DNA from 4 places in the Citrobacter sp. RHB25-C09 genome. Region 3 is predicted to be linked to each of the others. Evidence: predicted binding sites of a transcription regulator. Region 3 holds the regulator's gene; each other region holds the start of a gene.
The links. Region 3 encodes LexA, which represses DNA repair genes until DNA is damaged. Its sites were predicted from a motif close to TNCTGTATGTACATACAGNA; they were not measured.
Positions count from the first base shown of each region.

Region 1: metR (HTH-type transcriptional regulator MetR) is a predicted target of LexA. The motif match lies at 6,188-6,207, and genes of this name have one in related genera.
Region 2: uvrB (excinuclease ABC subunit UvrB) is a predicted target of LexA. The motif match lies at 4,987-5,006, and genes of this name have one in related genera.
Region 4: rmuC (DNA recombination protein RmuC) is a predicted target of LexA. The motif match lies at 1,780-1,799, and genes of this name have one in related genera.

Region 1 is NZ_CP057483.1:4,260,210-4,267,545, reverse strand. It holds gene recQ (ATP-dependent DNA helicase RecQ) at 1-962, shown strand, start outside; gene rhtC (threonine export protein RhtC) at 1,030-1,650, shown strand; gene rhtB (homoserine/homoserine lactone efflux protein) at 1,742-2,335, opposite strand; gene pldB (lysophospholipase L2) at 2,473-3,495, shown strand; gene yigL (sugar/pyridoxal phosphate phosphatase YigL) at 3,503-4,303, shown strand; gene HVY19_RS20105 (carboxylate/amino acid/amine transporter) at 4,384-5,283, shown strand; gene metR (HTH-type transcriptional regulator MetR) at 5,171-6,124, opposite strand; gene metE (5-methyltetrahydropteroyltriglutamate--homocysteine S-methyltransferase) at 6,362-7,336, shown strand, end outside.
Region 2 is NZ_CP057483.1:1,501,917-1,509,252, reverse strand. It holds gene moaB (molybdenum cofactor biosynthesis protein B) at 1-468, opposite strand, end outside; gene moaA (GTP 3',8-cyclase MoaA) at 488-1,477, opposite strand; molybdenum cofactor riboswitch at 1,465-1,607, opposite strand; gene yvcK (uridine diphosphate-N-acetylglucosamine-binding protein YvcK) at 1,884-2,792, shown strand; gene uvrB (excinuclease ABC subunit UvrB) at 2,892-4,913, opposite strand; gene bioD (dethiobiotin synthase) at 5,478-6,164, opposite strand; gene bioC (malonyl-ACP O-methyltransferase BioC) at 6,157-6,912, opposite strand; gene bioF (8-amino-7-oxononanoate synthase) at 6,896-7,336, opposite strand, start outside.
Region 3 is NZ_CP057483.1:4,002,755-4,010,090, reverse strand. It holds gene ubiA (4-hydroxybenzoate octaprenyltransferase) at 1-688, shown strand, start outside; gene plsB (glycerol-3-phosphate 1-O-acyltransferase PlsB) at 847-3,267, opposite strand; gene HVY19_RS18960 (diacylglycerol kinase) at 3,438-3,806, shown strand; gene lexA (transcriptional repressor LexA) at 3,931-4,539, shown strand; gene dinF (MATE family efflux transporter DinF) at 4,659-5,984, shown strand; gene HVY19_RS18945 (CsbD family protein) at 6,116-6,325, shown strand; gene zur (zinc uptake transcriptional repressor Zur) at 6,404-6,919, opposite strand; gene HVY19_RS18935 (conjugal transfer protein TraF) at 7,214-7,336, shown strand, end outside.
Region 4 is NZ_CP057483.1:4,251,414-4,258,749, reverse strand. It holds gene HVY19_RS20090 (dienelactone hydrolase family protein) at 1-682, opposite strand, end outside; gene udp (uridine phosphorylase) at 942-1,703, shown strand; gene rmuC (DNA recombination protein RmuC) at 1,843-3,270, shown strand; gene ubiE (bifunctional demethylmenaquinone methyltransferase/2-methoxy-6-polyprenyl-1,4-benzoquinol methylase UbiE) at 3,365-4,120, shown strand; gene ubiJ (ubiquinone biosynthesis protein UbiJ) at 4,134-4,739, shown strand; gene ubiB (ubiquinone biosynthesis regulatory protein kinase UbiB) at 4,736-6,376, shown strand; gene tatA (Sec-independent protein translocase subunit TatA) at 6,458-6,712, shown strand; gene tatB (Sec-independent protein translocase protein TatB) at 6,716-7,246, shown strand; gene tatC (Sec-independent protein translocase subunit TatC) at 7,249-7,336, shown strand, end outside.

The DNA.
Region 1 (7,336 bases), 260 kb from region 3:
TGGTGGCGACCGTCGCGTTTGGAATGGGTATCAACAAACCTAACGTGCGCTTCGTGGTGCACTTTGATATTCCCCGTAACATTGAGTCCTATTATCAGGAAACCGGTCGTGCCGGGCGTGACGGCCTGCCAGCAGAAGCGATGCTGTTTTACGATCCGGCGGACATGGCGTGGCTGCGCCGCTGCCTGGAAGAAAAACCGCAGGGACCGCTTCAGGATATTGAACGGCACAAGCTGAACGCAATGGGCGCGTTTGCTGAAGCGCAAACCTGCCGTCGCCTGGTGCTGCTCAACTACTTTGGCGAAGGGCGTCAGGAGCCTTGCGGCAACTGCGATATTTGCCTCGACCCACCAAAACAGTACGACGGTCTGACCGACGCGCAAATCGCGCTTTCAACGATCGGCCGGGTGAATCAGCGCTTTGGTATGGGGTATGTTGTTGAAGTGATTCGCGGTGCGAACAACCAGCGCATACGTGAGCTGGGTCATGACAAGCTGAAGGTTTACGGCATGGGTCGCGAAAAAAGCCATGAACACTGGGTGAGTGTGATCCGTCAAATGATTCACCTTGGTCTGGTAACGCAGAACATCGCCCAGCATTCGGCGTTACAAATGACCGACGCGGCACGTCCGGTGCTGCGTGGTGATGTCCCCCTCCAGCTCGCCGTTCCGCGTATTGTTGCGCTGAAACCGCGCGTGATGCAAAAATCCTTTGGCGGCAATTACGATCGCAAGCTGTTTGCCAAATTGCGTAAGCTGCGTAAAGCCATTGCCGATGAAGAGAACATCCCGCCGTATGTTGTCTTTAACGATGCAACGCTTATTGAGATGGCGGAGCAGATGCCCGTTTCGGCAAGCGAAATGCTCAGCGTCAACGGTGTCGGGATGCGGAAACTGGAACGCTTTGGCAAAGAGTTTATGGCGCTGATTCGCGCGCATGTCGACGGTGACGACGAAGAGTAGTCAGCCGGGCAAAAAAGTGCCAGGATGGTTACTCACTGAACTGTTTCCCCCGCGAGTACTTTCTATCATGTTAATGTTATTTCTTACCGTGGCGACGGTGCATATTTTGGCGCTGATAAGTCCGGGTCCGGACTTCTTCTTCGTTTCACAAACCGCCGTCAGCCGCTCGCGCAAAGAAGCGATGATGGGCGTGTTGGGTATTACCTGCGGCGTTATGGTCTGGGCAGGGATCGCGCTGCTCGGTCTGCATCTGATTATCGAAAAAATGGCCTGGCTGCACACCATTATTATGGTGGGTGGTGGACTGTATCTGTGTTGGATGGGTTACCAGATGCTGCGCGGCGCATTAAAAAAACAGGCTGTTTCCGCGCCCGTCCCACAGGTTGAGCTGGCACAAAGCGGACGAAGCTTCCTGAAAGGGCTGCTGACGAATCTGGCAAACCCGAAAGCGATTATCTATTTCGGTTCGGTGTTTTCTCTTTTCGTGGGGGATAACGTTGACACCGCTGCGCGCTGGGGTATTTTCGTGCTGATTGTTATTGAAACCTTCGCGTGGTTCACCGTGGTGGCCAGTCTGTTCGCGTTGCCGCAAATGCGGCGTGGCTACCAGCGTCTGGCGAAGTGGATCGACGGCTTTGCCGGCGCGCTGTTTGCCGGTTTTGGTATTCACCTGATTATTTCGCGCTGATTTACCTGAAGTGTCTTTGCCGGGAGGCCCGGTCTACGTTTGCATCCACCTGTAGGCCGGATAAGGCGTTAGCCGCCTTCCGGCACTCACATCACGCATGCCTTGCCGAAGCCAGCAGCGCGCCCACCAGCATAAACAGTGAACCAAACACTTTGTTCAACGCTTTCATCTGCTTCGGCCCTTTTATCCACAGCGCGATACGCTGCGCCAGCGTGGCGTACCCGATCATCACGATGATATCGACCACAATAGTGGTGACACCGAGAACGAGATACTGCATGAGCAGCGGCTCTTTCGGCATAATAAACTGGGGAAACAGGGCCGCAAGAAAGACAATGCTTTTTGGGTTGGTCAGGTTAACAAAGACCGCCCGCTGAAAGAGTCGTCCACGAGACTGCGTGTTCGCCACCGCATTCAGGTCGATGGCGCCTGCCGCCCGCCACTGCTGAATGCCAAGCCAAATCAGGTAGGCGGCACCGGCCCATTTCAGCACTTCAAATGCGAGCACTGAGCGTGAAAACAGCGTTCCCAGACCGAAGCCGACCAGCACGATATGAATTCCCAATCCCGTTTGCAGTCCGGCAATGGAAGCAAGCGCCCCCCGGTATCCGTGGTTGATGGAGGTAGTCATGGTGTTAATGGCACCTGAACCCGGAGAAAGGCTTAAGATTATCGCTGTCAGCAGGTAGGCGAACCATCATTCGAAGGACATGAGAAACTCCCTGGTTGTCTATTTTTATGCCACAATACGCTACTGTTATGCGGTTGTGTCAGACAACGACAAAAAAACGATTTTACCTGGTAAACGAGGCTGGATACCTGATGTTTCAGCAGCAAAAAGACTGGGAAACGAGAGAAAATGCGTTTGCGGCGTTTTCGATGGGGCCATTGACCGATTTCTGGCGTCAGCGGGAAGAGGCGGAATTTACCGGCGTGGGCAGTGTGCCGGTGCGCTTCGTTCGTTTTCGCGCCGCGCAAAACGATCGGGTTGTCGTCATTTGTCCTGGTCGGATTGAAAGCTATGTGAAGTACGCCGAGCTGGCGTATGACCTGTTTCATCTGGGCTTTGACGTGCTCATTATTGACCATCGAGGGCAGGGGCGGTCCGGGCGCATGTTATCGGATCCGCATCGTGGTCATGTCGACAACTTCAACGACTATGTTGATGATCTCACCGCATTCTGGGAGCAGGAAGTCCAGCCTGGACCGTGGCGTAAGCGCTACATTCTGGCGCATTCAATGGGCGGCGCGATCGCCACACTGTTCCTGCAGCGTCATCCGCATCAGTGCGATGCCATTGCGCTCTGCGCGCCAATGTTTGGTATTGTGATGCGTCTGCCGGACTGGATGGTGCGCCATATTCTTGACTGGGCCGAAGGGCATCAGCGTATCCGGGAAGGTTATGCCATTGGCACCGGGCGCTGGCGAGCGCTGCCGTTTGGCATGAATTTGTTAACCCACAGTCGGCAGCGGTATCGGCGTAATCTGCGTTTTTATGCCGATGAACCCCAACTGCGAGTCGGTGGCCCGACTTACCATTGGGTACGTGAGGGTATTCTCGCAGCCGAGCAGGTTTTAGCTGGCGCGGGTGATGATGCCACGCCCACCCTGTTAATTCAGGCAGAAGAAGAGCGTGTGGTGGATAACCGCATGCACGATCGATTTTGTGAACTCCGCGCCGCGGCGGGCCATCCTGTAGAAGGAGGCCAACCGCTTGTCATAAAAGGCGCGTACCATGAGATCCTTTTCGAAAAGGACGCCATGCGCTCAGTCGCGCTTAACGCTATTGTTGATTTTTTCGACAAGCATAACTCATCAGCGGAAACCGCTTTGCTTAGAGGTTGATTTTTATATGTATCAGGTTGTTGCGTCTGATTTAGATGGCACACTGCTTTCTCCCGACCATACCTTATCTCCTTACGCGAAAGAGACACTGAAACTGTTGACCGCTCGTGGTGTTAACTTCGTGTTTGCGACCGGACGTCACCACGTCGATGTAGGACAAATTCGCGATAACCTGGAGATTAAGTCATACATGATCACCTCCAACGGGGCGCGTGTGCATGATATGGACGGAAATCTGGTGTTTACCCACAACCTGGATCGCGATATTGCCAGCGACCTGTTTGGGATGGTGAATGCACACCCGGAGATCGTGACCAACGTCTATCGTGATGACGAATGGTTTATGAACCGCCATCGTCCGGATGAGATGCGTTTCTTTAAAGAAGCCGTATTTAACTATTCGCTCTTCGAACCGGCATTACTTGAGCCGGAAGGCGTCAGCAAAGTGTTCTTCACCTGTGAATCTCATGAAACGCTGTTGCCGCTGGAGCAGGCGATTAATGCGCGTTGGGGCGATCGCGTGAACGTCAGTTTCTCCACGCTGTCCTGCCTGGAAGTCATGGCGGGCGGGGTGTCGAAAGGCCATGCACTGGAAGCCGTCGCGAAAGCCATGGGCTATAGCCTCAAGGATTGCATCGCGTTCGGCGACGGCATGAACGACGCTGAAATGCTCTCCATGGCGGGTAAAGGTTGCATCATGGGCAACGCACACCAGCGCCTGAAGGATCGGTTTCCTGACCTGGACGTTATCGGCATCAACGCCGACGACGCAGTGCCGCACTATCTGCGCGATCTCTATTTACGCTAAGATGAATGGTTAATATTTAATCAGTCGTCAACTGTACTCTCCGCTACAATGGATACTCCTTGTTCTCTGAGATATCCATTGTGGCATTACTCATTATTACCACGATTCTGTGGGCCTTCTCCTTTAGCCTGTTTGGCGAATACCTTGCCGGGCACGTTGATAGCTATTTTGCCGTGCTGGTTCGTGTTGGACTGGCGACACTGGTGTTTCTGCCCTTCCTGCGTGCTCGTGGACATAGCCTGAAAACCCTTGGGTTGTACATGCTGGTCGGCGCGATGCAGCTTGGCATCATGTATATGCTGAGTTTCCATGCTTATCTCTATCTGACGGTGTCAGAACTGCTGCTGTTTACCGTCCTGACGCCGCTTTATATCACGCTGATCTACGATGTCATGAGCAAACGTCGCCTGCGCTGGGGCTATGCGTTTAGCGCCCTGCTGGCGGTGATTGGCGCGGGGATTATTCGCTATGATCAGGTGACCGATCATTTCTGGACGGGTCTGCTGCTGGTACAACTTTCCAATATCAGCTTTGCCATTGGGATGGTGGGCTATAAGCGCCTGATGGAAACGCGTCCCATGCCCCAGCATAACGCCTTTGCCTGGTTTTACCTGGGGGCATTTGTGGTGGCGGTACTGGCCTGGTTTTCGCTGGGTAATGCGCAGAAAATGCCGGAAACGACCCTTCAGTGGAGCATCCTGGTGTTCCTCGGCGTGGCGGCATCAGGGATTGGTTACTTCATGTGGAACTACGGTGCCACCCAGGTGGATGCCGGTACACTAGGCATTATGAATAACATGCATGTACCAGCAGGACTGCTGGTTAACCTGGCGATCTGGCATCAGCAGCCTCACTGGCCGAGTTTCATTACAGGCGCGATTGTAATACTGGCCTCGCTGTGGGTGCATCGGCGCTGGGTCGCTCCGCGCTCCGCACAAACGGCAGGTGATCGCAGGCGTGATTGCGTGCCGAGCGAATAAACGCTTCCGTCACCGGCTGGCGCTGCTCGCCGTCGCGCACGGCGGCGTACAGACGGCTCCATAATCCCTCGCCCAGGGTTTTGGTCACGACCAGGCCCTGGCGCTCAAAACTTTCAACTACCCAGTGCGGAAGCGCAGCGATGCCCATGTTAGCCGCCACCATCTGAATCAGCAGCAGAGTATTGTCCACACTTTTCAGCGACGGACTGATCCCGGCGGGCTGGAGGAAATGTCGCCATACATCCAGTCGACTGCGCTGCACCGGGTAAATCAGCAGCGTTTCGCTGGCTAAATCTTCTGGCACAATCTGGGTTTTGCTCACCAGCGGATGTTCGGGTGCCAGCACCAGGCGTACCTCGAAATCAAACATCGGCGAATAATGCAGCCCACTGCGCGGAAGAATATCGGACGTCATTACCAGATCCAGTTCGTCCTGTTGCAGGGCTGGTTGCGGATCAAAGGTCACGCCGGATTTAAAATCCATCTCCACCTGTGGCCACTTAGCGCGGAAGTTTTCCAGCGCTGGCGTTAGCCACTGAATACAGCTATGGCACTCAATGGCGATGCGCAGGCGCGTTTGCTGTGGTTCGTTACAGGCCTGTAGCGCACGACTAATCTGTGGCAGCACCTGGCCTGCCAGTTGTAACAGGATCTCCCCCTGTGGCGTAAAGCGCAGCGGTTGGCTTTTACGAATAAATAACCGAAAGCCAAGGCGCTGTTCCAGATCGCTGAACTGGTGAGACAGGGCGGATTGGGTCTGATGCAATGTCGCCGCAGCGGCGGCGAGCGACCCGGTATTCCGCAACGCCTGGAGCGTTTTCAGGTGTTTAATCTCGATCATGAAAGTCCTTCACTTCGGCATGAACAAATTGCGCTTGAGGAATATACAGTAACTGTCAATTATGGATGTGTAAACATCCAGACGGCTAAAATCCTTCATCTTTTAAATTTATGATGCGTTGGCTGCGTTTACTCACCCCGGACACTTACGACTTGTAAGCGCCCGAGGATGAGCAAACTTGCCGCCTTCCCTAAATTCAAAATCCAAAGGATTTACCAATAATTAGAGGAAGAAAATATGACAATTATTAATCACACCCTCGGTTTCCCTCGCGTTGGCCTGCGTCGCGAGCTGAAAAAAGCGCAAGAAAGCTACTGGGCGGGTAACGCCACACGTGAAGAACTGCTGGCGGTGGGGCGTGAACTGCGCGCACGCCACTGGGATCAGCAGAAACAAGCGGGCATTGACCTGCTGCCGGTGGGGGATTTCGCCTGGTACGATCATGTTCTGACCACCAGTCTGCTGTTAGGTAATGTGCCGGCTCGTCATCAGAACAATGAGGGCACGGTCGATCTCGATACGTTGTTTCGCATTGGTCGTGGCCGTGCGCCAACCGGAGAGCCGGCGGCGGCGGCAGAAATGACCAAGTGGTTTAACACTAACTATCACTACATGGTGCCGGAGTTCGTTAAGGGGCAGCAGTTCAAACTGACCTGGACTCAATTGCTGGATGAAGTGGACGAAGCGCTGGCCCTGGGCCATAAGATCAAACCCGTGCTGCTAGGGCCGGTGACATACTTGTGGCTGGGCAAAGTAAAAGGCGAACAGTTCGAACGCCTGAGTCTGCTGAACGACATCCTGCCGGTATATCAGCAGGTGCTGGCTGAACTGGCGAAACGCGGCGTTGAGTGGGTGCAAATTGATGAACCTGCACTGGTACTGGAACTCCCGCAGGAATGGCTTAACGCCTTTAAGGTGGCTTATGACGCGCTTGCCGGTCAGGTGAAACTGTTATTGACCACTTACTTCGAAGGCGTGACGCCGAACCTCAACACCATCACCGCTTTGCCAGTGCAGGGTCTGCATGTTGACCTGGTCCACGGTAAAGACGACGTGGCGGAATTGCACCAGCGTCTGCCTGCTGACTGGCTGTTGTCTGCCGGTCTGGTGAATGGACGTAACGTCTGGCGCGCCGATCTGACGGAAAAATATACCCAAATTAAAGACATCGTCGGAAAACGTGCTCTGTGGGTGGCGTCGTCCTGTTCCCTT
Region 2 (7,336 bases), 1.9 Mb from region 3:
ATCAAGCTGCGGGGCAATGATGTTGTCCCAGGCGGTACGGCAGGCTTTAGTGGAACCCGGCATGGCGAAAATCAGCGTTTTATTGGCCACACCAGCCACTGCGCGCGACTGCAATGTTGCGGTGCCGATCTCTTCAAACGACAGCATGCGGAACACTTCGCCAAAACCTTCAACTTCGCGGTCAAACAGCGGCAGCAGCGCTTCCGGCGCCTGGTCGCCTTCGGTAAGCCCGGTGCCGCCGGTGATCAGGACCACCTGTACGTTCTCGCTGGCGATCCACGCCGACACCAGCGCACGAATGGCATAACGGTTCTCTTTCACTATCGCTTTATCGACAACCTCGTGCCCCGCCTCCTGCGCGGCGTCACGCAGAAAATGACCGGAGGTATCGTCCTCTTCACCGCGACGGTTAGATATCGTAAGAATAGCAATGCGGGTCGGGATAAATTCAGCGCTTACCTGACTCATGGAAAACTCCTTTTAGCGATCAGCCGCCAATGTAAGATAAGTTTTGCGTAATACCAGTATTGTTCTGATGCAGAAAATGGGTCTGCTTTTTCTCGCGCAGCGCAACGGCAATGCGCTCTTGCAGCGCGGCCTGTTGCCCATCGTCTTCCAGCAGATCGCGCAGGCTAATGCCCCCCTCACCGAACAGGCAGAGGTGCAGTTTACCCACGGAGGAGACGCGCAGACGGTTACAGGTGGCGCAGAAATCTTTTTCATACGGCATGATCAGGCCAATTTCGCCCGCGTAGTCGGGGTGGCAAAAGACCTGCGCCGGGCCGTCGCTGCGCTGGCGTAGCTGGTGGATCCAGCCGCGACGCAGCAGTTCATCACGCAGAACCTGGCCGGAGATATGATGTTTACGAAAGAGGTCGCTGCCCTCGCCCGTTTCCATTAGTTCAATGAAACGCAACTGGATGGGACGCGCCTGGATCCACTCCAGGAAGGTATCGAGCTGGTGATGGTTCACATCGCGCATCAGCACGGTATTCACTTTGACTTTCTCAAACCCGGCCTCAAACGCGGCGTCAATACCGGCCATGACCTGACGGAATTTATCCTGCCCGGTAATGGCATGAAACTGGCGAGCATCAAGGCTATCTACGCTGACGTTGATCCCGGTGAGGCCGGCATCGCGCCAGTTGGCGGCATCACGCGCCAGTCGATACCCGTTTGTGGTGACGGCAAGCTGGCGAATAGCGTCGTTTTCGCGCACGGCGGCAATGATGTCGGTAAAGTCACGACGCAAGGAAGGTTCGCCCCCGGTCAGGCGCACTTTTTCAGTGCCCAGACTGGCGAAAGCACGCGTCACCCGGCGAATTTCATCGACGGTAAGAAAACCATTATTGGTTACACCGCCGGGCTTGTAGCCGTCGGGCAGGCAGTAGGTGCAACGGAAGTTACACACGTCGGTAATCGACAAGCGCAAGTAATAAAACTTACGCGCAAAAGCGTCAGTCAGTTGTGAGGCCATGTACACCTTTCCAAATACGGGAGGCGAAGTCATTTCTTCCTGCGCCCTGGTGACAACGCATCTGCCTTGTCACGGCCAAAGCACCATATCATTCGACTTAGATGCAGAGGCTAGAGTGTTTATGTGGTTACGCCGATACTAGCGCGTTCAGTCCAGTTTTGCCATTCACACGACCGTTATACAAACGCTATATAAACATATACATAGCGTCATGATCGTGCTATTTCATTACAGAATAAGCAAAAATCACGCTTTTGCATTGATATATATCATTAGGGTGTAAAGCACGCCTTGCTCTAAAGGAGTAGAGACTGGATATGAAAAGTGCGGATAACGCGCGGGTGAATTGCTGGAAAGCCCCTGTTTGCGCTACTGTAGCGCGGTAAATCTGACTTCAGGAATTTTTATGCGCAATCGTACGCTAGCCGATTTAGATCGTGTTGTCGCCCTCGGCGGAGGGCATGGATTAGGACGCGTTCTCTCCTCTCTTTCCTCACTGGGTTCCCGTTTGACCGGTATTGTAACCACTACGGACAACGGCGGTTCCACAGGCCGTATTCGCCGTTCTGAGGGCGGTATCGCCTGGGGTGATATGCGCAACTGTCTGAACCAGTTAATTACCGAACCCAGCGTCGCCTCTGCGATGTTTGAGTATCGTTTTGGCGGTAACGGCGAACTTTCAGGACATAACCTTGGAAATTTGATGTTAAAGGCGCTCGATCACCTGAGTGTACGCCCTCTGGAGGCGATAAATTTAATTCGCAATCTTTTAAAGGTGGATGCGCACTTAATTCCCATGTCTGAGCTGCCGGTTGACCTGATGGCTATCGACGAACAGGGGCATGAGGTTTATGGCGAGGTTAATATCGACCAGTTAGCGACCCCGCCTCAGGAGTTGATGCTTTCGCCAAAGGTACCGACGACGCGCGAAGCAGTGCAGGCCATCAGCGAAGCGGATCTGATTATTATTGGACCGGGTAGTTTCTATACCAGCCTGATGCCCATCCTGCTGCTGGATGATTTAGCGCAGGCGCTGCGTCGCACTCCTGCGCCCATGGTGTACATCGGCAATCTGGGGCGCGAACTGAGCTTACCCGCCGCCAGCCTGACGCTCGTGGATAAGCTGGCAATCATGGAGCAGTACGTCGGTAAAAAAGTGATAGATGCCGTGGTGGTTGGGCCGAAGGTCGATGTTTCAGCCGTCAGGGACAGAATTGTGATTCAGGAGGTCCTGGAGGCCAGCGATATCCCCTATCGCCATGACCGTCATCTGCTGCACAGCGCGCTGGAAAAAGCGGTACAGGCGCTGGGGTAAGTTTTTTATCGTTGCCGGATGGCGGCTTCGCCTTATCCGGCCTACGTGCCAGATGTAGGCCGGATAAGGGGGGTTACCCCGCCATCCGGCAATGCGTTTTTACGACGCCGCGATAAACAGCTCGCGTAACTGATGCAACTGGTCGCGAACCAGCGCGGCTTCTTCGAACTCCAGGTTCTGCGCATGTTGCATCATCTGCCCTTCCAGTTCGTGAATTTTCTGCTGCAACGCTTTTGGCGACATATCCAGTTCTACGGCATCGGCTTCCACCACCGAACGGGACTTGCCTCTGCCCTTCGCTTTGGTCTTGGCGATGTTCTGCCCCAGCGCCAGAATATCGACCACTTTTTTATTCAGGCCCTGCGGCGTAATACCGTGCTCTTCGTTGTACTGCTGCTGCTTCTCACGACGACGTTCCGTTTCGTTAATGGCTTTCGCCATCGACGCGGTGATTTTGTCACCGTATAGAATCGCCTTCCCGTTGATGTTACGCGCCGCACGACCGATGGTCTGAATCAACGAACGTTCGGAACGCAGGAAGCCTTCTTTGTCGGCATCAAGAATCGCCACCAGCGACACCTCCGGCATATCGAGCCCTTCTCGCAACAGGTTGATACCCACTAGCACATCGAACTCGCCCAGACGCAGGTCGCGAATGATCTCCATACGTTCGACAGTGTCGATGTCCGAGTGCAAATAACGCACCCGCTCGCCGTGCTCTTCCAGGTACTCGGTCAGATCTTCCGCCATACGCTTCGTCAACGTCGTCACCAGAACACGCTCGTTAATCGCCGCGCGCATGCGGATCTCAGAAAGCAGATCGTCCACCTGGGTCGCTACCGGACGCACTTCGATCAGCGGATCCAATAGCCCCGTTGGACGCACCACCTGATCAACAACATCACCGCCGGATTTCTCCAGCTCATAGTTACCTGGCGTTGCAGAGACAAAGATCGTCTGCGGTGCCAGCGCTTCAAATTCTTCAAATTTCAGCGGACGGTTATCCAGCGCCGACGGCAGACGGAAGCCGTATTCCACCAGCGTCTCTTTACGTGCCCGGTCACCCCGATACATCCCGCCGATTTGCGGGATCGTGACGTGGGACTCGTCCACAACCAGTAGTCCGTCGGCGGGCAGATAGTCAAACAGCGTCGGCGGTGGCTCGCCCGGCCCACGTCCTGACAGATAGCGCGAATAGTTTTCGATACCTGAGCAGTAACCAAGTTCGTTCATCATCTCCAGATCAAACTGGGTACGCTGGCTTAAGCGCTGTTCTTCCAGCAGCTTATCATTCGCCAGCAGCACCTTACGCCGTTCGGCCAACTCCACTTTGATCTCTTCCATCGCCTGCACAATGCGCTCACGCGGCGTGACATAGTGGGTCTTAGGGTAGATGGTGTAGCGTGAAATCGACGCCTCAAGCTGCCCGGTAAGCGGGTCAAATAGCGACAGGCGCTCAACCTCCTCGTCAAACAACTCAATGCGTAAGGCAATATCGTCAGATTCCGCCGGGAAGACATCGATCACCTCGCCACGCACGCGGAAGGTCCCGCGCTGGAAGGCCTGATCGTTACGGGTATATTGCAGTTCCGCCAGCCGGCGCAGGATCGCGCGCTGGTCAATAATCATGCCCACCGTCAGGTGCAACATCATCTTCAGGTATAAATCCGGGTCGCCCAGACCGTAGATCGCCGAAACCGAGGCCACGACCACCACGTCGCGACGCTCCAGCAGCGCTTTGGTCGCTGACAGACGCATCTGCTCTATGTGTTCGTTCACCGAGGCATCTTTTTCTATGAACGTGTCCGAACTGGGAACGTAGGCTTCCGGCTGGTAGTAGTCGTAGTAAGAGACAAAATACTCGACGGCGTTATCCGGAAAAAACTCCTTCATTTCGCCGTAAAGCTGCGCCGCCAGCGTTTTGTTGGGGGCCAACACCATCGTCGGGCGTTGCAGATCTGCAATCACGTTCGCAATGGTGAACGTTTTACCGGAGCCCGTCACACCCAGAAGCGTTTGATGCGCCAGACCATCCTCCAGTCCTTCTTCCAGACGGCGAATTGCCTCGGGCTGATCGCCAGAAGGTTTAAATGCGGAATTCAGTTTGAACGGTTTACTCATATGCAGCTACCTGAAGGAATGGGCGGGCAGGAGTGTAATTTTACTCTCAGAGGATAATTTTGCCAGTAAAATATACTGGATGAAAAAACAGTAACACGGCGGAATATTTCTGTTACGCCTCTCTGAATCACACCATTGCAGTCCAAAATTTCACCGCTGGCAAGATAATTCACCAGCGACAACGGTTATCCCCAGACCAATCTCTTCGGCAACATTGTCAAGACGTGTTATGAAAGTTTTATGACTTTTAATCAGCGGACTTACATAGCCATTGCTTTTATTTAATGGTTTGTTTTTGAAGACTTATTTTATAAAGACGCCTTTAACACCAATTCCACCGCAGGCCGCGTAATCTCTCGCTTGCTCAGGGTTTTCTAGCCCTAATGCACAAGGTTATCCACAGGAATAGTGGATAACTGCTTCCAGCCCCGATGGCCTGCCGCCTGGCAATTTTGCCCAACGAAGCGGCAGAACGCTTATAAAAAAAAATATGTCGATATTTTGATTTTTAACCGCTTAAGAAACGCTCAAACGCGGCGAGATCTTGCTCGCAATTTCATCTTTTTAGTTCCTCCTTAAATTATTAAGATCCAGATAATGTCCTGTTTTGGCGTTTTCTGCGTCAGTCGAAAGCCAGGGAATTTCCCCCAACAACGGCGCGGGAATTACCCTCGTTAGCGTGGCCATATATTCCTGATGCCGTTTTCCCGGCTCAGTGACATCGTTGGCCACCCAACCCGCAAGCTGAAGCCCTGCCTGCTGCACCGCCTGCGCCGTTAACATTGCATGATTGATACAGCCCAGCTTCACCCCCACCACCAGAATCACCGGTAACTGTTCCGTCTGTACCCAGTCAGCGAAGGTGAAGTCATCGGTAAGCGGTGTAAACCAGCCTCCCGCCCCTTCCACCAGTACCCAATCCGCCTGCGTTTCCAGCTCCCGCAAGCCCGCCGACATCACAGTGCTCTGAATCCTGATGCCCTCGTCAGCGCTGATAATATGCGGCGACGTGGGTTCTGCGAAGGTATAAGGGTTTACCGTCTGATACTCCAGCGCCAGGCTGCTGTTACGCTGGAGCGCGAGCGCATCGCTGTTACGCAACCCCAGTGCCGTCATTTCACTACCCGAGGCAACCGGCTTGTAGCCCGCCGTTCGGTAGCCCAGCATTCCCGCCGCCTGAAGCAGCGCACAACTGGCGATCGTTTTTCCGACTTCAGTGTCGGTACCGGTGACAAAATAACGTTCAGTCACAGTTAATCACTCCTGCGAAAAGATGATAGGTCAATGGATATTTCCCCTGCGCCTGCGGCCAGGCCAACTGCAATTGCTGAAGCTGTGAGCGGGTCAGCACGCGCTGTTCGCGACCTTCGTGCAGATGCGTCGCGCCGATCCCTTTTAGTGAACGCATAGCGCTCAGGGCGTCATCAAATGCCAGCGTCAGGGTGAAAAGTTGATGATGGCCTCGCCAGCCGCGCATCGCCTCACGCAGCGTTTGATGAGGCAAAAAGCGATTGGCGTGAACCCGGTCATCCACGGCTCGCCAGGCCTGATGAAGCTCCGGCAACGATCCCTGTGCCAGCGTGGTAAAAGCCACCACGCCGCCGGGACGTACCACCCGACACAGTTCGTGGAGTGCGCCATGCAGATTGTCGCACCACTGCACCGCCAGATTGCTCCAGACCAGATCGAAGGTGGCGGTTGCGAGTGGCAGCGACTCGATATCACCGGCAAGATAGTGATGCGCCGTATTCTGCCGACGCGCCTCGTCCAGCATTTGCACTGAGAGATCCAGCGCGGTCACTTGACTTCCCCGCTCGCGCCAGTAACGACTCAGCCGTCCCGGTCCGCAGCCGGCATCCAGCACCTGTTCAAATCCTCGCGTCGGCAGTTGTGCCAGCAGCACGTCCGCACTCAGCCGCTGCAGCGTAGCGTGCTGTTCGTAGTGCGTAGCCGCGCGACCAAATGCCGCTGCGACGGCCTGCTTATTCACCTGCGCCATGCAGCACCTCCAGCAGGCGATCAATATCTTCTGGCTCATGCGCCTGAGTCAGGGTCAGACGCAGACGAGCCGTGCCGACGGGTACCGTAGGAGGACGAATCGCCGTGACCCAACATCCCTTGTCGCGCAAGGTTTCCGCCAACCGAAGCACACGGACGTTATCTCCCACAATCAACGGTTGGATGGCGCTGTGCGAGTCGGCAAGCATGAAGTTTGCGCCACCTATCCCTGCGCGAAAGCGCGCGATCAGCGAGGCCAGTTTCTCTCTGCGCTCATCCCCTTCCTGACTGCGGATGACCGTAACAGCAGCACGTAACGCCTGTGCCTGCGCGGGCGGCATACTGGTGCTGTAAATCAAATGGCGGGCAAACTGCAGCAGATAATCGGCAACGCTTTCTGAGCACAAAATGGCGGCACCGCTAAT
Region 3 (7,336 bases):
CGGATGTGTCGTGAATGATTATGCTGACCGCAAATTTGACGGTCATGTTAAGCGCACCGCCAACCGTCCGCTACCGAGCGGCGCGGTGACTGAAAAAGAGGCCCGCACGCTGTTCGTGGTGTTGGTGCTGCTCGCTTTCCTGCTGGTGTTGACCCTCAACACAATGACCATCCTGCTATCGGTGGCCGCGCTGGCGCTTGCCTGGGTGTATCCGTTTATGAAGCGCTACACTCATCTGCCGCAGGTGGTGCTGGGCGCGGCGTTCGGCTGGTCGATACCGATGGCCTTCGCCGCGGTGAGTGAGTCCGTGCCGCTGAGTTGCTGGCTGATGTTCCTCGCTAACATTCTTTGGGCGGTAGCCTACGATACGCAGTATGCGATGGTCGATCGCGACGACGACCTGAAAATTGGTATTAAATCGACCGCCATTCTGTTTGGCCAACACGACAAGCTGATCATCGGCATCCTGCAGGTGCTTGTGCTGGTCCTAATGGCGGTTATTGGCTGGTTAAATGGACTGGGAATGAGCTATTACGGGTCAATTTTGGTCGCCGGCGCGCTGTTTGTCTGGCAGCAGAAGCTGATTGCCAACCGCGAGCGGGAAGCCTGCTTTAAGGCGTTCATGAACAACAACTACGTTGGCCTGGTGCTGTTTATCGGGCTGGCGATGAGTTACTGGCATCTATAAATCATTGCCCGGTGGCGCTGCGCTTACCGGGTCTACCAAACCGTAGGCCGGATAAGGCGGGAGCAGGCATCCGGCAATCCGCCATAAAAAACTGCACCTTAATCAGTTGGGTGTCCAACTTTTGGGGTGCAGTCCACATTGACCGGCTTTACTGTGCGTTACTCGCTTTGCGTCGCACTCTCGATGGTGAGGCGCACATCCGACGTAATTAACTCCGCCAGCATCTGGTACACCTTCATCGTTTCGCCCGGCTCGGCATCTCCGGTATCGCTGATGTATCCCTCATCACGCAGGGTCAGGACCAGTGAACTGAAGACCGCCTTATCGAAGAACTCCGGCGCGTTGATGCCGTGCAGCACGGACAGACGCTGCGCTACGGTGCGGCTTTCTTTCTCCAGCGTACCACGGTTGATTGACGGGTTCGCACTCAGCAGCCAGAAGGTAATGGCGTAACGCTGTAGCGTTTCGCGCGCCCCTGCCGCCAGCAGTTGCAGCGTGCGAGAATGCGCAGGGTTAATGTGCAGTTCGTCATTCTGAACGGAGATGAGTCCCTGGCGCTGCATCTCTTCGACCAGTGCATCAATAACGCCCGTCAACGCTTCGCGTTCCCAACGCAGGAACAGCTCCGCTTTCAGCATCGGATACAGTACTTCAACATGCTGCTGTAGCGCCGCGCGTGAAATATGGCGATGCTGGGTAATAATTGCCGCCATCAGCGAAGGCAGAACCAGCATGTGGGCAATGTTATTGCGATAGTAGGTCATGAGAACCGCCTGCTCGCGCGGCAGGATGATAATATCGCCAATGGTGTCTTTCTCGACTTCGAACTTGTTCATCTGCAACGCGTGATCGATGAGATCGCTGGCGCTGACGGATGGCACCGTCGAGTCAGGGGAGTACGGTACATTGCGCATCAAATCCAGATAACAGTTGAGTTGTTCTGTTAGCTGTTCACGGGTCAGCGAGCGCTGACGGGACGCCAGCAGTGCGGTACAGCACAGGTTCATGGCGTTAGCCGCACCAGCGTTGTTAATCCGCACCATGAGCTCTTCAGCGATGCCGTTCACCGTTGGCGTCAGCCAGGCAGGACGCACGGCTTCGATTGGATCGATCGACTCGCGCCATTCTGGAACGTGATGATTCAGGTATGTCATCAGCGGCATCGGTTCGCCGAAGTTAACATAGCCCTGACCCAGATTACGCAGCTTGCTCAGGCCGCGCAGCATCTGTGGCAGACTTTCTTTCTCTTTGGTCGCGCCACGCAGCTCTTTCGCATAGGTCCCCACTTCCATGACGTGCTCATAGCCGATGTAAATCGGCACAAGCGTGATCGGACGGGTGCCGCCGCGCAGCATGGCCTGGATGGTCATCGACAGGGTACCGGTTTTCGGATCCAGCAGACGGCCAGTACGTGAGCGTCCGCCCTCAACGAAGTATTCCACCGAATAACCACGGCTGAACAGTTCGCCCAGATACTCGCGGAAGACGGTGGAATAGAGCTTGTTGCCCTTAAAGGTACGGCGAATAAAGAACGCCCCCAGGCGGCGGAAGATCGGCCCGGCTGGCCAGAAGTTCAGGTTAATCCCGGCTGCAATGTGCGGGGGAACCAGACCCTGGTGATACAGGACGTAGGAGAGCAGCAGATAGTCCATATGGCTGCGGTGACACGGCACATAGACAATCTCGTGCCCGTCATGCGCCAGCTGGCGAACGCGCTCGGCGTTGTGGACGTTAATCCCCTGATACAGCCGGTTCCAGGTAAAGCCCAGAATACGGTCGGTCAGGCGAATCATCTCGTAAGAGAAGTTGGCGGCAATTTCTTCCATCAGCGCGATCGCGTTCTGCTGCGCTTTTTCGTGGGAGATTTTCTTACTGCGCGCTTCGTCTTCGACCGCGCGGGCAATCGCCTTCGAAGCTAGCAGTTTATTAAACAGATCCTGACGCGCAGGCAAACGCGGCCCCACGGCGGCCAGACGCTGACGGGCGAAGTGCATTCGCGCCACGCGAGCCAGTTTTTGAGCAATAATTTTATCGGTGCCGTGCTCGTCAGCCATACGGCGCAGCGAGACGGAAGGTGAGAAGCGCACAAAGCTGTCGCGACCCAGCCAGGAGACGGCAAAGAATTTTTGAATGCCGTTGAGCATGCGTAAAGGCGGGTTCACTTCCCCTTTTTCACGCCCGGGCGCGCGGCCAAACATCACCGATACTGGCACCATTTGCACATCCAGACTCGGATTGCTGCGGTGCAGGTCGAGATAGTTATGGAACAGCTTAATGGACTCTTCTTTCGGCGTGTAATAGGTAAAGACACGCGGTCCGCCGTGAATGAACACATAGCGCGGCAGCTGAGTGCCGTCGATCTCCAGCGGTTCTAATGGGTCGGGGAGGTCGTGCGCCAAACACTGAGCGCGCAGTGTCAACAAGTCCGCTTTGGAGTTGTACGGTAAAACGTACATAATGGGACGAGAGGTATCGAGCCCTAACTCCGGGGCAGGATCTGCCGGAATAGACTTGCTTTTTACCAGCACGCTTAATGGTAAATTCAGGATTTTATAGTAAATTCGTGGCCAGCCGGACATAAACGATGTAAAGCCTCTGGTTAATAGTGCAAATGCGCTGCAAGGATATCAGAAAGTCATGTGAATTTCTGTTGTATCCCGTCATACTTCGCGCCGCGTTGCATTAACTCAAAACATTTGAGTTAACAGGACAATGACATTGACGCCAATAATGCAAAAAGGTTCTTTTGATGGCCAATAATACCACTGGATTCACCCGAATTATCAAAGCTGCTGGCTATTCCTGGAAAGGTTTTCGCGCCGCATGGATTAACGAGGCCGCATTCCGTCAGGAAAGTCTCGCGGTCCTGGTTGCCGTGATCGTCGCCTGCTGGCTGGATGTGGATGCCATAACGCGCGTTCTGTTGATCGGCTCCGTCATGCTGGTGATGGTTGTTGAAATTCTTAACAGCGCCATTGAAGCGGTCGTTGACCGTATCGGCTCCGACTATCATGAACTCTCTGGTCGCGCGAAAGATATGGGGTCGGCAGCGGTGCTGCTCTCTATCATCATAGCGCTGATAACCTGGGGTATCCTGCTATGGTCGAATTTTCGTTAAGGATTTTTACGAGCGCGATTCCATAACGCTATAAATCTCCTGTTTAATGTGCAGTTTGTGGTTCCAAAATCGCCTTTAGCTGTATATACTCACAGCATAACTGTATATACACCCAGGGGGCGGAATGAAAGCGTTAACGGCCAGGCAACAAGAGGTGTTTGATCTCATTCGGGATCACATCAGCCAGACAGGCATGCCACCGACGCGTGCGGAAATCGCGCAGCGTTTGGGGTTCCGTTCCCCAAACGCGGCTGAAGAACATCTGAAGGCGCTGGCGCGTAAAGGTGTCATTGAGATTGTATCCGGCGCTTCTCGCGGCATTCGTTTGCTGCATGAAGAAGAGGAAGGGTTACCGCTTGTCGGTCGCGTTGCGGCGGGGGAACCCCTGCTGGCGCAGCAGCACATCGAAGGCCATTATCAGGTCGATCCTTCTCTGTTTAAACCCAATGCCGATTTTCTGCTGCGCGTTAGCGGCATGTCAATGAAAGACATTGGTATTATGGACGGCGATCTGCTGGCCGTGCATAAAACCCAGGATGTGCGTAATGGTCAGGTCGTTGTCGCCCGTATCGACGACGAAGTGACGGTAAAACGTCTGAAAAAACAGGGCAATAAAGTCGAACTGTTGCCAGAAAACAGCGAATTTAAGCCTATCGTCGTGGATCTTCGTGAGCAGAGCTTTACCATCGAAGGTTTAGCCGTTGGCGTGATCCGCAACGGTGAGTGGCTGTAATACCTCACACTCGGATAAGGCGTTTGTGCCAACATCCGACACCGAGCCCGGTGGCGCTGTGCTTACCGGGCTTACGAAATGCGTTCAAAACCTAAACACTCCTGCTCAGGCTTCTCCTCATGCCGTTCTTTGCTCCTGCTGATAAAGCCCTCTGGCGTCTCGCCTTACCCATGATCTTCTCCAATATCACGGTTCCTCTGCTGGGACTGGTGGATACTGCGGTGATTGGTCACCTGGATAGCCCGGTTTATCTGGGTGGTGTGGCTGTGGGTGCAACAGCCACTAGCTTTCTGTTTATGCTGTTGCTCTTTTTACGCATGAGCACAACTGGGCTAACGGCACAGGCGTTTGGTGCGAAGAACCCACAGGCACTGGCGCGTGCGCTGGTACAACCGCTCATCCTTGCGCTGGGGGTGGGGGCATTAATTGCGCTTTTACGCACCCCGATAATCGATCTGGCGCTGCATATTGTTGGCGGCAGCGAAGCGGTGCTGGAACAGGCAAGACGCTTCCTGGCGATTCGCTGGTTAAGTGCGCCGGCGTCGCTGGCGAATCTGGTTCTGCTCGGCTGGCTGCTGGGCGTTCAGTATGCTCGCGCGCCGGTTATCCTGTTGATTGTCGGCAATATCCTGAACATTGTTCTCGATTTATGGCTGGTGATGGGTCTGCACATGAACGTGCAGGGCGCTGCGCTGGCGACGGTCATTGCGGAATACTCCACGTTAGTGATTGGGCTGCTGATGGTGCGAAAGGTACTTCATTTGCGCGGCATAACCGCGGCTATGTTAAAGCAGGCCTGGCGCGGCCATTTTCGGCGTCTGTTAGCGCTCAATCGCGACATTATGTTGCGTTCGCTGCTGCTGCAACTCTGCTTTGGCGCGATCACCGTACTGGGTGCCAGACTGGGGAGCGATATTATCGCTGTCAACGCGGTGCTGATGACGCTGCTGACCTTCACCGCCTACGCGCTGGACGGCTTCGCCTACGCCGTAGAGGCGCATTCCGGGCAAGCCTATGGCGCACGGGACGGCAGCCAGTTGCTGGATGTCTGGCGCGCCGCCTGTCGCCAGGCAGGTGTCGTCGCACTGCTGTTTTCGCTGGTCTATCTGCTCGCAGGTGAACAGATTATTGCTCTTCTGACGTCGCTGACTGAGATTCAAATATTGGCCGATCGCTACCTGATCTGGCAGGTGATCCTGCCGTTAGTGGGCGTCTGGTGCTATCTGCTCGACGGCATGTTTATTGGTGCGACACGCGCAGCAGAAATGCGTAACAGCATGGCGGTCGCGGCCAGTGGTTTTGCGTTAACTTTACTGGCACTTCCTCTGCTCGGGAACCACGGTTTGTGGCTGGCGTTAGCCGTTTTTCTGGCGCTACGCGGGCTCTCTTTAGCCTATATCTGGCGTCGACACTGGCGTAACGGAACCTGGTTTTCGGCAACGTAACGGTTAAAAATTCCGAATAATGATTTTAAGCCGAGATTCCTGACTACACTTATCATTACGTTCAGCAGAAAAAATAGCGAAGCTGGGCGGTTTACTCTCGCTATTCACAGCCTAACGAAGAGGACTTTATGATGAATAAAGATGAAGCCGGTGGTAACTGGAAACAATTCAAAGGTAAAGTGAAAGAGCAATGGGGCAAACTGACCGATGATGATATGACGGTCATTGAAGGTAAACGTGACCAACTGGTAGGTAAAATCCAGGAACGCTACGGTTATCAGAAGGATCAGGCGGAAAAAGAGGTCGGTGACTGGGAAACCCGTAACGACTACCGCTGGTAACCACTACGTTTGCCTGCGGATCCAGAAATGAATTCGCAATTGTTTGCACAGGGCGGCGCAAGGGTGCCGCCCACTTATTTAACGAGATTTCTTTTTCACCAGAATGGAATGATCGTGCTGACACTCGCCAGGGTGACGGCAAGCTTCGACTTCAACACACGCAGAACAGAGGCCATGCGCTTCAATCACATTGTGACGAAGGGCGAACCCCATCTTCGCGGCCAGCGTATGCATGATATCTTCCACCCCTTCCGCACACTCTTCCTTTACCCCACCGCAACGGTCACAGATAAACATCGCAGAGGTATGGGTTGGCTGATCGAACAGATAGCACATGACATAGCTGTTGGTGGATTCCACCTTATGCACAAAACCTTGTTCAAGCAGAAAATCCAGTGCGCGATAGACCGTTGGCGGCTTAGCCTGGGGCTCTGATTCACGCAGAAGATCGAGCAGATCGTAAGCGCTAATCGCGCCTTCCTGCAGGCTCATCAGGCGTAAAACTTCAAGGCGCTGTGGAGTCAGTCGCACATTGCGTTGCGCGCACAATTTTTCAGCTTGCGCTAACAGTTCTTGCGTTGTGGGCTTTTCCATGGGGCACCTTGGTTTGCGTAGGGTGATAAACCCTCACTTTATCATGTTATGCAGGAAACGCCGAGATCCAGCCAGAGTCGCCATTTCAGACGATATATCGCCTGCTAATCTTTGCGGACCTTACAAAGTCTTCTATACATATTGAGGTACATCACAAAAAGAGAACGCTTCAGTTGTCTTCAGCATGGGGCGAATAGCGCGGTTTTTAGTGTTTTTTTCACAGCAAAAGTTCTTCTCTGCTGCGTTGATACTGGCAGAGGTGTTTCTTCACCTGCAAATAAAAACGGGTCTACTGTGAATAAAAATTTTAACTTTTCGGTGGTGGCAGTCGCGGTTTCGTTCTTAGTGTCGCAACAGGCGAACGCGGCGAATACCTGGGCGGAAGCGCGCAACGACGCGATGGGCGGAACGGGCGTA
Region 4 (7,336 bases), 250 kb from region 3:
TTTCCGTTGTGGCGTTAGCGGCACGCAGCGCCTGACGCATGGTTTCAACAGTATCCTGCGTGATGCTGTTATCCTGACCACCGTAGAGTCCCAACACCGGGGCATTCAGGTCGGTCGCCACATCGACAGGATGTTTTGGTGAATTCAGAGACTTATCACCAACCAGCTTGCCATACCAGGCAACGGCTGCTTTTAATTGCGGATTATGCGCGGCATACAGCCAGGTAATCCGACCGCCCCAGCAAAAGCCGGTGATCATCAGTCGATGTGCATCGCCACCGTTTCGGGCGGCCCAACTGGCGACGTGATCCAGATCGGCCAGCACCTGAGAGTCTGGCACTTTGGCGACCAGACCGCTTAATAGCGTCGGAATATCGGCGAAGTCATTGGGATCGCCTTCGCGAAAATAGAGTTCTGGTGCGATAGCCAGATACCCTTCCAGCGCCAGGCGACGGCAAATATCGCGGATATGTTCATGCACGCCAAAAATTTCTTGCACTACAATGACCACTGGCAGCGGGCCATCGCTCTGCTTTGGTCGGGCGTGATACGCTGGCATATCATCACCCTGGGAAGGGATCGACGTCATGCCGGCGACAATCGTATCATCCGGGGTATTAACCGTTGTTGAGGCAAGGGGAGAGGCCGCAGGTGCAAAGCCAGTTTGTTGTGTTAGTGTCATGGTATTCTCCGTACCCTTAAAAAATAGCGCAACGTTAACTATAGACAGCCTTTATCAAACCACACTGCCCTGGACAGTTCGATTGTTAAGCAGAAAAAGAAAGTGACGGGTCTTTATTGTGATCTAAATCACTATCTCAAGGTAAATTAATGCAATCGAATATCGTCATGGTGATGAGTGTCACGAAAACATCTCAGTACCTTCGGTAAAGTACCGCTTTGCTTCTTCTGACAAAAACCGAATCACAGAGGAGTTGTATATGTCTAAGTCTGATGTTTTTCATCTCGGCCTCACTAAAAACGATTTACAAGGGGCTACGCTGGCTATCGTCCCTGGCGATCCGGAGCGTGTTGAAAAAATCGCCGCGCTGATGGATAAGCCGGTTAAGCTGGCATCACATCGCGAATTCACGACCTGGCGTGCAGAACTGGATGGTAAGGCCATTATTGTCTGCTCGACCGGGATTGGTGGTCCGTCAACATCTATTGCGGTTGAAGAACTGGCGCAGTTAGGCATTCGCACCTTCCTGCGCATCGGTACTACCGGGGCGATTCAGCCACATATCAATGTGGGTGATGTTTTGGTTACTACAGCGTCTGTTCGTCTGGATGGCGCGAGCCTGCATTTTGCTCCGATGGAATTCCCGGCGGTAGCTGATTTCGAATGTACAACAGCGCTGGTTGAAGCCGCTAAATCCGTTGGCGCGACGACGCATATTGGCGTCACCGCTTCTTCAGATACCTTCTACCCAGGCCAGGAGCGCTACGATACCTACTCTGGTCGTGTGGTAAGCCGTTTCAAAGGTTCGATGGAAGAGTGGCAGGCCATGGGCGTAATGAACTATGAAATGGAATCTGCCACCCTGCTGACCATGTGTGCAAGCCAGGGTCTGCGCGCAGGGATGGTTGCGGGCGTTATCGTTAATCGTACCCAACAAGAGATCCCTAACGCCGAAACGATGAAGCAAACCGAAAGCCATGCGGTGAAAATCGTGGTGGAAGCGGCACGTCGTCTGATCTAGTCCTCCTCTCTGAGATAAAAGGCCGATACGTTCGGCCTTTATTTTTTGCGTAGCGCCTCGCAGGAAATTCCTTTAAAACTGGACGTTTATACAGCACAATTCTATGTTGTGCGGGTGAGTTGTAGCGTCGGGAGGCATTTTGGATATCTCAATCGTCATTTATGCGGTGATTGCACTGGTGGGCATTGCGCTTGGCTGGCTGATTGCCAGCTATCAGCATGCGCAACAAAAAGCCGAACAATTCGCCGAGCGCGAAGAGATGGTGGCGGCATTAAGCGCGACAAAACAACAGCTTGCTCAAAGTGACCACTGGCGCGATGAGTGTGAAATGCTCAATAACGAATTGCGCAATCTGCGCAGCATTAACTCCTCCCTTGAAGCCGATCTGCGTGAAGTCACAACGCGGATGGAAGCAACGCAGCAGCATGCGGAAGAGAAAATACGCCAGATGATAAACAGCGAGCAGCGCCTCAGCGAACAATTTGAAAACTTGGCTAACCGGATATTTGAACAAAGTAATCGCCGGGTTGATGAGCAAAACCGGCAGAGCCTTAATGGTTTGCTGACGCCGCTACGTGAACAGTTAGACGGCTTTCGTCGCCAGGTGCAGGAGAGCTTTGGTCAGGAAGCGCGCGAGCGTCATACCCTGGCGCACGAAATCCGCAATCTCCAACAGCTTAATGCGCAAATGGCGCAGGAGGCCGTTAACCTGACGCGTGCGCTGAAAGGGGATAACAAAACCCAGGGCAACTGGGGCGAGGTGGTGCTGACTCGCGTTCTGGAAGCTTCTGGTCTGCGCGAAGGTTACGAATACGAAACGCAGGTGAGCCTCGAAAATGACGTTCGTTCGCGGATGCAGCCCGATGTGATTGTGCGGTTGCCGCAGGGCAAAGATGTGGTGATCGACGCCAAAATGACGCTGGTGGCCTACGAACGTTACTTTAATGCCGAAGATGATTACACCCGTGAAAGTGCGCTTCAGGAACATATTGCGTCGGTGCGTAACCACATTCGCTTATTGGGGCGTAAGGATTATCAGCAGCTTCCGGGCTTACGCACGCTGGATTATGTGCTGATGTTCGTTCCCGTGGAGCCTGCATTTCTGTTAGCGCTGGACAGGCAACCCGAACTGATTACCGAAGCGCTCAAAAATAATATAATGCTGGTCAGCCCAACGACGCTGCTTGTAGCGTTGCGTACTATTGCTAACCTCTGGCGTTACGAACATCAAAGCCGCAATGCGCAGCAGATTGCCGATCGTGCCAGTAAGCTTTACGACAAGCTGCGACTGTTTGTTGACGATATGTCCTCCATTGGACAGAGCCTGGACAAAGCGCAGGATAACTATCGTCAGGCAATGAAAAAACTCTCTTCAGGGCGCGGTAATGTGCTGGCGCAGGCGGAAGCATTTCGCGGGTTGGGCGTAGAAATAAAACGCGAGATTAATCCGGAACTGGCGGAACACGCCACATCGCAAGATGAAGAGTATCGTTTGCGATCGGTCGCTGAAGAAGCGGATGACACGCCTTATCCCGACGATGACGAGATAAAGCAGCAATCACTTTAAGTCGTCTGGAGTTAGCGGACCGGGCAGAAGGGTAGGGCATTGCGCCCCAATCTGTTACACTTCTTGAACAATTTTTTGATGAGCAGGCACTGAGATGGTGGATAATTCACAAGAAACGACGCACTTTGGTTTTCAGACCGTTGCTAAAGAGCAAAAAGCGGACATGGTGGCCCACGTTTTTCATTCAGTGGCATCAAAATATGATGTCATGAATGATCTGATGTCCTTCGGGATACATCGTTTGTGGAAGCGCTTCACCATTGACTGTAGCGGCGTGCGTCGTGGTCAGACAGTGCTTGATTTGGCCGGTGGTACAGGTGACCTGACGGCGAAATTCTCCCGCATGGTGGGGGAAACGGGCAAAGTGGTCCTGGCCGACATTAACGACTCGATGCTCAAAATGGGCCGTGAAAAGCTGCGCAATATTGGCGTCATCGGCAACGTTGAATACGTCCAGGCGAATGCCGAAGCGCTGCCCTTCCCGGATAACACCTTTGACTGCATCACTATTTCCTTCGGTCTGCGTAACGTCACGGACAAAGACAAAGCCCTGCGTTCGATGTTCCGCGTACTGAAGCCAGGTGGTCGTCTGCTGGTGCTTGAGTTTTCTAAGCCAATTATTGAGCCGCTGAGCAAAGCCTACGACGCATACTCTTTCCATATCCTGCCGCGTATTGGTTCGATGGTCGCTAATGATGCCGACAGCTATCGCTATCTGGCTGAATCCATCCGTATGCATCCGGATCAGGACACCCTTAAAGCCATGATGCAGGACGCCGGATTCGAAAGCGTCGACTATTACAACCTGACTGCGGGTGTGGTTGCGCTACATCGCGGCTATAAGTTCTGACAGGAGAGCGGGGATGCCTTTTAAACCCTTAGTGACCGCAGGAATGGAAAGTCTGCTCAATACTTTTCTGTATCGCTCGCCCGCGTTGAAAACCGCGCGTGCGCGTCTGCTGGGCAAAGTGCTACGTGTGGAGCTAAAAGGCTTTTCGACCTCTTTAATTCTGGTATTCAGCGAGCGTCAGGTTGACGTACTGGGCGAGTGGGCGGACGAGGCGGATTGTACCGTCATTACCCATGCCAGCGTGCTGCCAAAATTGCGTGACCGCCAGCAGCTCGCTGCGTTAATTCGCAGTGGCGAACTGGAAGTGGTGGGCGACATACAGGTAGTACAGAATTTCGTGGCGCTTGCTGACCTGGCGGAATTCGACCCCGCCGAACTGTTGGCCCCTTATACTGGCGATATCGCCGCAGAGGGGATCGGCAAAGTCCTGCGCGGCGGAGCCAAATTTCTTCGTCACGGGATCCAGCGTCAGCAGCGTTACGTCGCTGAAGCGATAACTGAAGAGTGGCGAATGGCTCCGGGACCGCTTGAGGTCGCCTGGTTTGCGGAAGAAACGGCGGCAGTGGAACGCGCTGTTGATGCGCTGAGCAAGCGACTGGAAAAACTGGAGGCTCAATGACGCCAGGTGAAGTACGGCGCCTATATTTCATCATTCGCACCTTTTTAAGCTACGGACTTGATGAGCTCATTCCCAAAATGCGGATCACACTGCCGCTGAGGTTATGGCGTTACAGCCTGTTCTGGATGCCGAACCGGCATAAAGAAAAACTGCTTGGTGAGCGGCTGAGACTGGCACTGCAAGAGCTGGGGCCGGTGTGGATCAAGTTTGGTCAAATGCTCTCCACTCGTCGCGACCTTTTTCCGCCGCAGATTGCCGATCAGCTTGCGCTTTTACAGGACAAAGTCGCGCCATTCGATGGCGCAAAGGCAAAAGAACAGATTGAAGCCGCAATGGGGGGACTTCCCGTTGAGGCCTGGTTTGATGATTTTGACATCCAGCCCCTGGCGTCCGCATCGATTGCCCAGGTTCACACGGCCAGGCTGAAAACCACTGGCAAAGAAGTCGTCATCAAAGTGATTCGCCCGGACATTCTGCCGGTGATTAAAGCGGATCTGAAACTGATCTATCGCCTCGCCCGTTGGGTGCCGCGCTTATTGCCGGATGGCCGCCGTCTGCGACCAACGGAAGTGGTGCGGGAATATGAAAAGACGCTCATAGATGAACTGAATCTGCTGCGCGAGTCGGCCAACGCCATTCAACTGCGTCGAAACTTTGAAGACAGCCCCATGCTCTACATCCCAGAGGTCTATTCTGACTATTGCAGTGAGAATATGATGGTGATGGAGCGCATTTACGGTATCCCTGTTTCCGATGTGGCGGCGCTTGAGAAGAACGGCACCAACATGCAACTGTTGGCAGAGCGTGGGGTACAGGTTTTCTTCACCCAAGTATTCCGCGACAGCTTCTTCCATGCTGACATGCATCCGGGAAATATCTTTGTCAGCTATGAACATCCGGATAACCCGAAATACATCGGCATTGATTGCGGCATCGTCGGTTCCCTCAATAAAGAAGACAAACGTTATCTGGCGGAAAACTTCATCGCTTTCTTTAATCGCGATTATCGCAAAGTTGCTGAACTGCACGTCGATTCCGGTTGGGTGCCACCGGATACCAACGTGGAAGAGTTTGAGTTTGCCATTCGCACCGTCTGTGAGCCTATCTTCGAAAAACCGTTGGCGGAAATTTCATTTGGTCACGTGCTGTTAAATCTGTTCAACACTGCACGTCGCTTTAACATGGAAGTGCAACCGCAACTGGTACTCCTGCAGAAAACCTTACTGTATGTTGAAGGTGTGGGGCGGCAGCTCTATCCGCAGTTAGATCTGTGGAAAACGGCGAAGCCCTTCCTTGAGTCGTGGATTAAAGATCAGGTCGGTATTCCGGCTTTGGTACGGGCATTTAAAGAAAAAGCCCCGTTCTGGGTCGAAAAAATGCCAGAACTACCTGAATTGGTATACGACAGTTTGCGCCAGGGCAAATATTTACAGCACAGCGTTGATAAGATTGCGCGCGAGCTTCAGGCTAACCATGTACGTCAGGGCCAATCCCGTTACTTATTTGGAATTGGTGCGACGTTACTGTTGAGCGGGACATTTTTGCTGATTAATCGACCAGAGTGGGGCTTCATGCCTGGCTGGTTAATGGCGGGTGGGCTGGTCGCCTGGATTGTCGGTTGGCGCAAAACTCGCTGATTTTTTCATCGCTCTGAATGGGTCGCGTAAAGTATAATGTGATCTAATTAATTTAATCATCATCTATCACGAGGAACATGTATGGGTGGTATCAGTATTTGGCAGTTGGTGATCATTGCCGTCATCGTTGTACTGTTGTTTGGCACCAAAAAACTCGGCTCCATCGGTTCCGATCTCGGCGCATCCATCAAAGGCTTCAAAAAAGCGATGAGCGATGAAGACACTAAACAGGATAAAACCAGCCAGGATGCTGACTTTACCGCTAAGTCTATCGCTGAAAAACCGGCAGATGCTAAAAAAGAAGACGCGAAAAGTCACGATAAAGAGCAGGTGTAATTCGTGTTTGATATCGGTTTTAGCGAACTGTTACTGGTGTTCATTATCGGCCTCGTTGTGCTGGGGCCACAGCGACTCCCGGTGGCAGTCAAAACGATTGCCGGCTGGGTGCGCGCCTTGCGTTCCCTTGCAACAACCGTACAGAATGAACTGACCCAGGAACTTAAACTCCAGGAGTTTCAGGACAGCCTGAAAAAGGTTGAAAAAGCGAGCCTGGAGACCCTGACGCCGGAACTGAAAGCATCAATGGATGAACTGCGTCAGGCGGCCGAATCAATGAAGCGCTCATACAGTGTGAATGATCCGGAAAAAGCCAGCGATGAAGCACATACCATCCATAATCCGGTGGTGAAAGGGAACGAAGAACAGCATGAGGGCGTCACGCCTGCCACTGCTGAAGCTCAGGCCAGCGCGCCGGAACAGACACCGAAGATGGCAGAAGATAATCCCCCTGCTGTAAACGTGATGGATGCTCAACCGAAATCCGCAGCGCCTGTTGCAGGCACTTCCCCTACGTCGAGTGATAAACCGTAAACATGGCTGTAGAAGATACTCAACCGCTTATCACGCATCTGATCGAGCTGCGTAAACGTCTGCTTAACTGCATCATTGCGGTTATCGTGA